Regions from separate parts of the Lentzea sp. NPDC060358 genome, predicted to be linked through region 2. Evidence: riboswitches for the same ligand, from Rfam matches in the RefSeq annotation. Region 2 holds a riboswitch; the other holds the start of a gene.
The links. Region 2 has a riboswitch for cobalamin ahead of ACFWGZ_RS15005 (putative cobaltochelatase). Riboswitches for the same ligand answer to the same signal wherever they lie in the genome.
Positions count from the first base shown of each region.

Region 1: it holds a riboswitch for cobalamin, as region 2 does, so the genes downstream of both, ACFWGZ_RS29040 (CbtB-domain containing protein) here and ACFWGZ_RS15005 (putative cobaltochelatase) in region 2, are expected to answer to the same signal.

Region 1 is NZ_JBHXCW010000171.1:7,680-12,530, forward strand. It holds gene ACFWGZ_RS29025 (PAC2 family protein) at 1-818, opposite strand, end outside; gene ACFWGZ_RS29030 (HAD family hydrolase) at 1,115-1,771, shown strand; gene ACFWGZ_RS29035 (CbtA family protein) at 1,768-2,529, opposite strand; gene ACFWGZ_RS29040 (CbtB-domain containing protein) at 2,546-2,734, opposite strand; cobalamin riboswitch at 2,788-2,920, opposite strand; gene ACFWGZ_RS29045 ((2Fe-2S)-binding protein) at 2,991-3,641, opposite strand; gene ACFWGZ_RS29050 (phosphoribosyl-ATP diphosphatase) at 3,750-4,013, shown strand; gene hisG (ATP phosphoribosyltransferase) at 4,027-4,851, shown strand, end outside.
Region 2 is NZ_JBHXCW010000057.1:18,528-23,378, reverse strand. It holds gene ACFWGZ_RS15020 (8-amino-7-oxononanoate synthase) at 1-835, opposite strand, end outside; gene ACFWGZ_RS15015 (hypothetical protein) at 873-1,934, shown strand; gene ACFWGZ_RS15010 (threonine aldolase family protein) at 1,996-2,916, shown strand; cobalamin riboswitch at 2,948-3,083, shown strand; gene ACFWGZ_RS15005 (putative cobaltochelatase) at 3,121-4,851, shown strand, end outside.

The sequences.
Region 1 (4,851 bases), on a different contig from region 2:
CCGGAGGCCTCGGTGATCTGCATGGCCGCGTCGCCGCGCTCCTCGAGCGCCCGCACGTAGTTGCGCACGTCCTCGTCCTCGTCGGCCATCTCGCTGACCGTGCGCTCCCACTCCTCCGCCTGCTCCGGCAACGCGCCGAGGGGAACCTCGATGTCGAGGACCTCCTCCACCCGGTGCAGCAGGGCCAGGGTGGCCTTGGGCGACGGCGGCTGCGAGACGTAGTGCGGCACGGCGGCCCAGAAGGAGATCGCCGGGATGCCCGCCTGCACGCACGCGTCCTGGAACACGCCGACGATGCCCGTCGGGCCCTCGTACTTCGAGTGCTCCAGGCCGAACTTCTCGGCGGCGTCCGGGTCGTAGGCGGTGCCCGTCACCGGCACGGGACGGGTGTGCGGCGTGTCCATCAGCAGCGCGCCCAGCGTCACGACGGTCGTCACCCCGAGCGCGTCGACGTGGGCCAGCAGTTCGGCGGCGAACTTGCGCCACCTCATGTTCGGCTCGATGCCGTGCACGAGGATCACGTCCGCGGACGAGCCGGGGGGCCTGCACACCGACAGCCGCGTCGTCGGCCAGTCGACCCTCCTGGTGACGCCGTCCACCATGCGCACGGTCGGGCGGCTCACCTGGAAGTCGTAGTAGTCGTCCGGGTCGATCTCGGCGAGCGGGGTGGCGTCCCAGGTGAGTTGGAGGTGCTCGATCGCGGTGCTGGCGGCGTCGCCGGCGTCGTTCCACCCTTCGAACGCGCACACCATGATCGGGCTCGTGAGCGGCTGGCGCGGGTTCTGGGGTGCCGGGGATTCCTGGGACGGATCGTTCACGGCGCCAGACTACGGCCTCCCCCCGGCAACTCATCGCAGGCTTGGCCCATGCGCGACCGGGGAACGCCGCCGTGGCGGGACGCGCTGGTCAACCGCGTGACGACCCGCTGTTCGCTCGCTCACCACGCCCGTGAGCCCTCCGGTGGAACGCGTATCGTGAGGCCTGGAAGTCTCCGGACCGGAGGCCGGCTCGCCGACGCGCCGGCCGGGCATGGGCACGAGCGGGTCCGCGAGGACTCCACCCCTGCCAGTCCACCGACGCCTTCGTGGCGCACTCCCGGAGGCGAAGTACTTCGATGTCTGACTTGCAGGCCGTGCTGTGGGACATGGACGGCACGCTGCTCGACTCCGAGAAGCTGTGGGACATCCCGCTCTACGAGTACGCCGAGAAGCTCGGCGGCACGCTGTCGCTCGAGACCCGCGAGAGCATGGTCGGGACCAACGTGCCCACGACGATGCGCCTGCTCTTCGCCGACGTCGGCGTCGAGCCGACCGACGCCGACCTCGTGGACGGCGCCGCGTGGATCTCGCGCCGCACCGAGGAGGTCTTCCGCGCCGGCCTGCCGTGGCGGCCGGGTGCCCGGGAGGCGTTGCGCGCCGTGCGGTCGTCCGGTGTGCCGATGGCGCTGGTGACCTCGACCGAGCGCGCGCTGACCGAGGTCGCGCTGGACACGATCGGCCGCGACCTGTTCGACGTGACGGTGTGCGGCGACGAGGTGGACGGGCTGAACAAGCCGCTGCCGGAGCCGTACCTGAAGGCGGCGCGGCTGCTCGGCGTGGATCCGGTGCAGTGCGTGGCGGTCGAGGACTCGCCGACTGGTGTCGCCGCGGCCGTGGCCGCCGGGTGCACCGTGCTGGTCGTGCCCTGTGACGTCGAGGTGCCGGCGGGGGAGCGGCGGGTGTTCCGCGACTCCCTCACCGGCGTCGACCTCGACGTGCTGAAGGCGCTCTAGACCGTCGTCGAAGCGGTCACGCGTTCGGCCTTGGCGCCGCGCGTGGCCGGGTCGACCAGCAGGCCGAACACCACGCCGATGCCGACGTAGAGCGTGGCGAGCTGGGCGAGCGAGCTGAGGCGGAACTGCCACAGCACCGCCACCGGCATGTCCGCCGGGATCGTGTCCGGCGGCGCGGGGAACGCCAGCAGCACCACCGCGACGGCCGCGACCACCGCGAGGAGCACGCCGGTGACGCGCACCGGCTGCGACTGCGCGCGCAGCTGCTCGGCGAGCCAGCTCGCGCCCCACACGATCGCGAGACCCGCGACCACCACGCCCAGGTACAGCGCGGTCCGGTAGTTCACGGTGTCCGGGTCGCCCACGGCGGGCGGGTTGGCCGGGTACTTGAGCCACGGCAGCAGTGCCACCGCGCCGAACACCGCGGCGCCGAACGCGAGGCTGCGGCTGAACGGCGTGCGGTCGGCGAACCAGCGCTTCGACAGCGCGTAGGCCGTGGCGAACACCAGGCCGATCGCGATGCCGACGATCACCACGCCGAGCATGCCGCCCGCGATCTGGGCGCCGCGGCTGACCAGCTCTTCCTCGCCGTGCGAGTGCGCGTGGCCGTCACCGGCGGGTTCCCGTGCTTCCTCGACCGCCAGGGCGGCGCGGATCGGGATCTCGGTGACCAGGAGCTGCACGAGCGCGGAGGCGGCACCGGCGATGCCGCCGGCCGCGATGCCGCGCAGTGCGATGGACTTGTACGTCGTCGTCATCTGCGTGGTCGGCGGATCAGTGGCAGGGGACGCCGAGGGCGTGGCGGCCGTCGTGGAAGAACTCGTGCAGCAACTCGGAACCCGCGCCGAGCGCGAGGCCGTTCTCCTGGAGGACCAGGTACGTGACGATCAGGCCGAGCAGTGAGACGGCGAAGGCCCACTTGGGCACGCGGACGGCGGACAGACTTGCTGCGGGGCTCGTCATGACGGGCTCCTCCATACCTCGTGGAAGGTCAACTCTCCTTGCGGCGCCGCAGCCGGTCTCCTGACTCCCGGATCACCGCTCACCCCGCGTCTTCCCAGTCCCGGCGGGGACCAGTGACGTGCTCGGCGGGGGTTGCTTCCCGGTCACAGTGGCGAGGACCGCGCCGGATTCACACCGGCTTCCCGTCACTGCGGCGCGTGCACCGTAAGTTGACCGGCCCGCCGAGCACAACCGGCCATAAGAGTTGTTGCGCACCTCACTTCACGAGTGGACAGTCACCACACTTCCCACCTGCGGCGACGCGGTAGTAGAGGCAGCAGCTCCTGCGCCGGAACGCGACCTCTCCGGGGATGGAGAAGAACTCGCCGGCTTGCTCGAACGGCGGAGCGCTCATCAGCCGCGCGCCGCGCAGTTCCGCTTCCTCGGCCGTGAGCATGCGTGCGCGCACGACCATCTTCAGCGCGCCCGCGATGTTCGACATGGCGTTGCCCCACAACAATCCCCGTGCCACCGGCGCGACGTCCTGGATCGCCTCCACGACGGGCTCGAGCGCCGCCGCGGCGGGCGGGCCCAGCCGCGGTGCGTCGATGCGCACGCTCAGGCCGCCGGCCGGGTCGTGGCGCCACCACAGGTTCTCCGGCCGCACGTCGATCGGCAGGTCCGCGGCCGTGAGGGGGCTGAGCAGCCGCGCGGTGTAGCCGAGGAAGAACAGGCTCGCCGCGACGCGTGGTTCCTCCGCTTCGTACCGGTTCGCGATGGCCTCGATCGTGTTCTTGAGGGCGGGCCCTTCGAGCAGGTCCGTTCCCGGCAGCCACGACTCGTCCGGGCGGCCGACGTCGAGGGCGAAGAACGGGTTGATCCCGCGCACCCGGCGCAGCGCTGCGAGGACCTCGGCGAACTCAGACACGGAAGTTCACGCTACTGGGTGTCCACGCAGGTCGACTCGCGTCCAGGACGTGGGACGGGGGCGACCGCGGTGTGGACCCGGCCGGGCGAGGTGGGATGATGTCGAGTCGTGAAGACCTTCGACTCCCTGTTCGCCGAACTGACCGAACGAGCCGCCACCAAGCCGGCGGGATCCGGCACCGTCGCAGCGCTCGAGGCCGGCGTCCATGCGCAGGGGAAGAAGGTCCTGGAGGAGGCGGGCGAGGTCTGGATCGCCGCCGAGCACGAGTCCGACGAGAAGCTCGCCGAAGAGATCTCGCAGCTCCTGTACCGCCTCCAGGTCATCATGCTGGGCCGCGGCCTCACCCTCGAAGACGTGTACAAGTACCTCTGAAAGAGACCCCCACATGCTGCGCGTAGCAGTCCCGAACAAGGGCGCGCTCGCCGAACGCGCCTCCGCCATGCTCACCGAGGCCGGCTACCGGCAGCGGCACGAGCCCCGCGACCTGACCGTGCTCGACCCCAACAACGACGTCGAGTTCTTCTTCCTGCGCCCCAAGGACATCGCGATCTACGTGGCGTCCGGCGACCTGGACCTCGGCATCACCGGCCGCGACCTGGCCGCCGACTCGGGCGCCGACGACAACGGCTCCTCGGTCGAGGAGCTGCTCGCCCTGGGCTTCGGCTCGTCGACCTTCCGCTACGCGGGCCCCCGCGGCACCGACTGGAAGGTCTCCGACCTCGAGGGCAAGCGCCTCGCCACCGCGTACCCGCGCCTGGTGGGCCGCGACCTGCGCGAGCGCGGCATCACCGCCCAGGTGATCCGCCTCGACGGCGCCGTCGAGATCTCGATCCAGCTCGGTGTGGCCGACCTGATCGCCGACGTCGTGGGCTCCGGCCGCACGCTCAAGCAGCACGACCTGGTGCCGTTCGGCGACCCGATCTGCGAGTCGGAGGCCGTGCTCGTGCACCGCGCCGGCACCGAGGTGACGGCGGCGAAGAAGCAGCTGACGGCCCGCCTGCAGGGCGTGGTGTTCGCCCAGCAGTACCTGATGCTCGACTACGACTGCCCGCGCTCGATCCTGGACGACGCCGTCGCGCTGACCCCGGGCCTCGAGTCGCCGACCGTCGCGCCCCTGGCCGACGAGAACTGGGTGGCCGTGCGCGCGATGGTGTCGCGCAAGGAGGCGAACCAGGTGATGGACGAGCTGGCCGCCATCGGCGCCAAGGCC
Region 2 (4,851 bases):
TGCTGGGCGCGAGACCGGTGTCGAAGGTGAAGGTGCGGGCGGTGTCGACGAGGTGCTTGATCACGCGGCTCGGGCCGAGCACCGCGCCGCCCTGGGACCCGAGCGACTTGCTGAGCGTCAGCGTGGTGACGACGTCCGGCGCCTTGATCAGGCCCGCCTCGGCGACCGCGCCGCGTCCTCCCGGCCCGACGACGCCGAGCCCGTGCGCGTCGTCGACCACCAGGCCGGCGCCGGTCGCGCGGCAGGCCTCGTGCAGCTCGGTCAAGGGCGCGATGTCGCCGTCGACGCTGAACACCGAGTCCGTCACGACGATCGCGCGGCGCTTGCCGCGGGTCTCCAGGGCGTGCCGGACCTTGCGGACGTCGCAGTGGTCCGCCACGACGACGTCGGCCTTCGACAGCCGCGTCCCGTCGATCAGCGACGCGTGGATGTGCTGGTCGGCGACGATGGCCGTGCCGGGACCCGACAGCGCCGCGACCGCGCCGAGGTTCGCCAGGTAGCCGCTGCTGAACACCAGCGCCGACTGCGCGCCGCAGAAGTTCGCGAGCTCGAACTCCAGCTCGTTGTGCAGCTCCGTAGACCCGGTCACCAGGCGCGACCCCGTCGAGCCCGCACCCCACTTGAGCGTGGCGGCGGCCGCGGCACCGGCGACGCGCTTGTCCTTCGCGAGCCCGAGGTAGTCGTTGCTGGCGAGGTCGAGATCGGTCGAGTCCGCCTTGCGGGGCCGCACACGGCGGGTCAGGCCCGCCTTGGCGCGCGCTTCGGAACGGACGTCGATCCAGTCGAACGTCGCCTCACCGCCGGTGGACACTTCCTCGGTTGTGCTCACGGTCACCGCCTGAGTCTCCCATCCGCCCACTAGCGTGCGGCTCGTGGACCTGTTCACCTTCACGCGCGCCGAACTCACCTCGCCGGTGCAGTTCCTCGACGGCCGCTGGGTGGTGTCCGGCCACGACGACGTGCGCGCCGTGCTGGCGGACCCGGCCACGTTCCTGCCCGACAACGCGCTGACCGCCGTCACGCCGGTCGCGCCCGCCGCGTTGCGCGCCCTGGTGAGAGCCCGCTTCTCGCTGCCGCCGACGCTGGCGAACAACAGCTCGTCGTCGCACGCCCGGCTGCGGAAGCTGGTGGCGTCGTTCTTCACGCCGGCCCGCGTCGCCGCAGCGGAGCCTCGCATCCGCGCCCTGGTCCTGGAACGGCTGGGTGGCGCAGATCTCGTGCGCTCGCTCGCGTGGGACCTGCCCGCGATCGTGCTGATGGACCTGCTCGGGCTGGAGAACGTCGACATCCCGACGCTCAAGCGGTGGAGCTCGGGGTCGCTGGAGTTCTTCTGGGGCTCGCTGTCGCCGGAGCGGCAGCTGGAGCTGGTCGACGACGTCGGCGAGTTCCACCAGTGGCTGGTCAAGCGCTACCACGCGCGCGACGGCGAGCTGTTCCGCGCGCTGGCCGACGCGGGTGTGTCCGCTGAGGACTCCGCCGGTCTCTGCTACTTCCTGCTGATCGCCGGCCAGGAGACGACGACCCAGCTGCTGTCCACGGCGTTGCGCCGCGCGTTGCAGGACCGCGCGGTGTGGGCGCGACTGCCGTTGCCCGGTGTGGCCGAGGCGTTCGTGGAGGACGTGCTGCGGACCGAGACGCCCGTGGTGACGTGGCGCCGGTTGACCGCGCGTGAGGTCGTTCTGTCCGGTGTGCGCGTTCCGGCCGGTGCGGAGCTCGTGTTGTTGTTGAGCGGCAGGGAGACCGACCCGCGCCACCTCGCGTTCGGGTACGGGCGGCACTTCTGCCTCGGGGCGGGCCTGGCCCGGCTGGAGGCGGCCGTGACGTTGCGAACAGTGGCCTCTCGCGAGCCTTCGCTGGAACTCGCTGGTCCGGAGCCGGAATGGCTGCACCTGCTGTCGTTCCGGGCGCCGAAGTCGGTGGCCGTGAGTCGTTGACCTGATGTTGGATGCGGTGGTGATGAACCGCCAACTCTCGGGTGTCCACAAGAAGACCCTGTTGGAATCGCTCGGCCCGGTGCCGGACGTCGACCCCGACCGGTACGGCGACGGCGGCCCGGTGGGAGCCCTGGAAGCCCGCGTGGCCCAGCTGCTCGGCACCGAGGCGGCGCTGTTCGTGCCGACGGGCACGATGGCGCAGCAGATCGCGCTCAGGTGCTGGGCCGACCGCACCCACAACCCGATCGTCGCGATGCACCCGCAGGCCCACCCGCTGCACCACGAGGACGACGCGCTCACCGCGTTGTCCGGTCTGCGGCCGGTCAAGGTCCGCGACGCCGACGTCGGCACCTGCCCGGAGCCGTACGGGACGCTGCTGCTGGAGGTGCCCGACCGCGAGGCCGGCTTCGTCCTGCCGACCTGGGACGAGCTGACGTCGCTGGTGGACCTCGCGCGCGAACGGGACGCGGTCGTGCACCTCGACGGCGCCCGGCTGTGGGAGAGCACGCACGGCCTGGGCAAGCCGCTGCCGGAGGTCGCCGGCCTGTTCGACTCGGTCTACGTGTCGTTCTACAAGTCGCTGGAGGGCATCTCCGGTGCCGCACTCGCGGGTTCGCAGGACTTCGTCGACCAGGCGCGGGTCTGGCGGCACCGCTACGGCGGCACGCTGTTCCAGCAGTGGCCGGCCGCCCTGTCCGCCCTGCACGGTCTCGACACCGTGCTGCCGAAGCTCGGCTCGTACGTCGAGCACGCCAAGGTCGTGGCGGCCGCGATGGGGCTGCCCGAGCCGCACACCCACCAGTTCGCGCTGCACCTGCCCGGCGACCCCGCCCGGCTGACCGAGCTGAGCGGGAAGTTCCTCGGGTCGTTCTGGCCGGCCGGGACGCTCGCGAAGACGGAGATCACGATCGCCGGGCCCGCGCTGGAGTGGACGGCGGACGAGGTCACGGCGGCCTGGGAGCAGTTCCGGAGCCTGCTCTGAGGGCGATGTCGCTCACCTGGCTGTTGGTCGCACGGGTGCGAGGTGCGACGATGCCGGGGCTGTGAGGGGAGCGCGAGGAAGCCGGTGGGAATCCGGCGCCGTCCCGCGACTGTGACCGGTGCGGAAGAACCGGGAGTCAGGAACTCGTCCCCCTCTTATTCGACCGGCCACGGGCGTGGACACCCGAGGAAGGACCGCACGCGCATGTTCCCCTTTTCGGCTGTCGTCGGACACGACGACCTCCGGCTGGCCCTGCTGCTGAACGCCGTGCACCCCGGCATCGGCGGCGTTCTCGTCCGCGGTGAGAAGGGGACCGCGAAGTCGACGATCGTGCGCGCCCTCGCCGCGCTGCTGCCGGAGCTGGACGTCTCGGCGCACTGCCGGTTCGGCTGCGTCCCGGGGTCGGCCGACTGCCCCGACGCGCCGCACGAGGGCGCCGAGCGCCGTCCGGCGAAGCTCGTCGAGCTGCCGGTCGGCGCCACCGAGGACCGGCTCGTCGGCTCGCTCGACCTGGAGAAGGCGCTGACCGAGGGCGTGCGGGCGTTCCAGCCCGGCCTGCTGGCCGCGGCGCACCGGGGCGTGCTCTACGTCGACGAGGTCAACCTGCTGCACGACCACCTGGTCGACCTGCTGCTCGACGCCGCCGCGATGGGCCGCGCGCACGTCGAGCGCGAAGGCGTGTCGATCTCGCACCCGTCGCAGTTCCTGCTGGTCGGCACCATGAACCCGGAGGAGGGGGAGCTGCGGCCGCAGCTGCTCGACCGGTTCGGGCTCACGGTGTCGGTGAAGGCCGCGCGGGACGTGGCCGTGCGCACCGAGGTCATCCGGCGCCGGCTCGCCTACGAGGCCGACCCCGTCGCGTTCGCCGCGCGGTGGGAGGCCGAGGACGCGGCGCTGCGGCAGCGCATCGCCGAGGCCAAGGAGAAGCTGCCGGAGGTGTCCCTCCCGGACGGTGAGCTGCGCCGGATCGCCGCCGTCTGCGCCGCCTTCGAGGTCGACGGCATGCGCGCGGACCTCGTGGTCGCCCGTGCCGCCACCGCCCACGCGGCGTGGCGCGGTGCCGCGGAGGTCGAGGAGTCCGACGTCGAGGCCGCGGTCCGGCTCGCCCTGCCGCACCGGCGCCGCCGCGACCCGTTCGACGAGCCCGGCATCGAGGAGCAGCAGCTCGAGGACGCCATGCGCGAGGCCGCCGAGCACGCGGGGGACCCGGACGACGGTCCCGACGACGACGGCCCCGGCGGCGGTGAGCTGCCCGAACCGCAGGACGCTCCCCAGGACCGGCCGCAGCGCAACGGGAACGCGCCGAACGACCGCCCGGCACCGGAACCCGCGCCCGCGTTCAAGGCGCGGGTGCTGGAGGTGCCCGGGGTCGGCGAGGGCGCGCCCGGCAAGCGGTCCCGGGCCCGTGCCCGCACCGGCCGGGTCGTCCGTTCGTCCACGGTGGACGGCGGCGGGCTGCACCTCGTCGACACCCTCGCGACCGCCGCACCGCACCAGGCCGCGCGCGGCCGCAGCGGTCCCGGGCTGCTGCTGACCGGCGCCGACCTGCGCAAGGCGGTCCGGGAGGGCAAGGAGTCCAACCTCGTCCTGTTCGTCGTCGACGCCTCGGGCTCGATGGCGGCGCAGAAGCGGATGTCGGCCGTCAGCGGCGCCGTGGTCTCGTTGCTGCGCGACGCCTACCAGCGCCGCGACAAGGTCGGTGTCGTCACGTTCCGCGGCAGCCAGGCCGAGGTCGCGCTCCCGCCGACCACGTCCGTCGACGCCGCGGCCACGCGCTTGAGGAAGATGCGCACGGGCGGCCGCACCCCGCTGGCGGACGGCCTGCTCAAGGCCCACCGGGTGCTGGAGGTCGAACGGCTCCGCGACCCGCGCAAGCGCCCGCTGGTGGTGCTGCTGACCGACGGCCGCGCCACCTCGTCGGGACTGGGCGGCGAT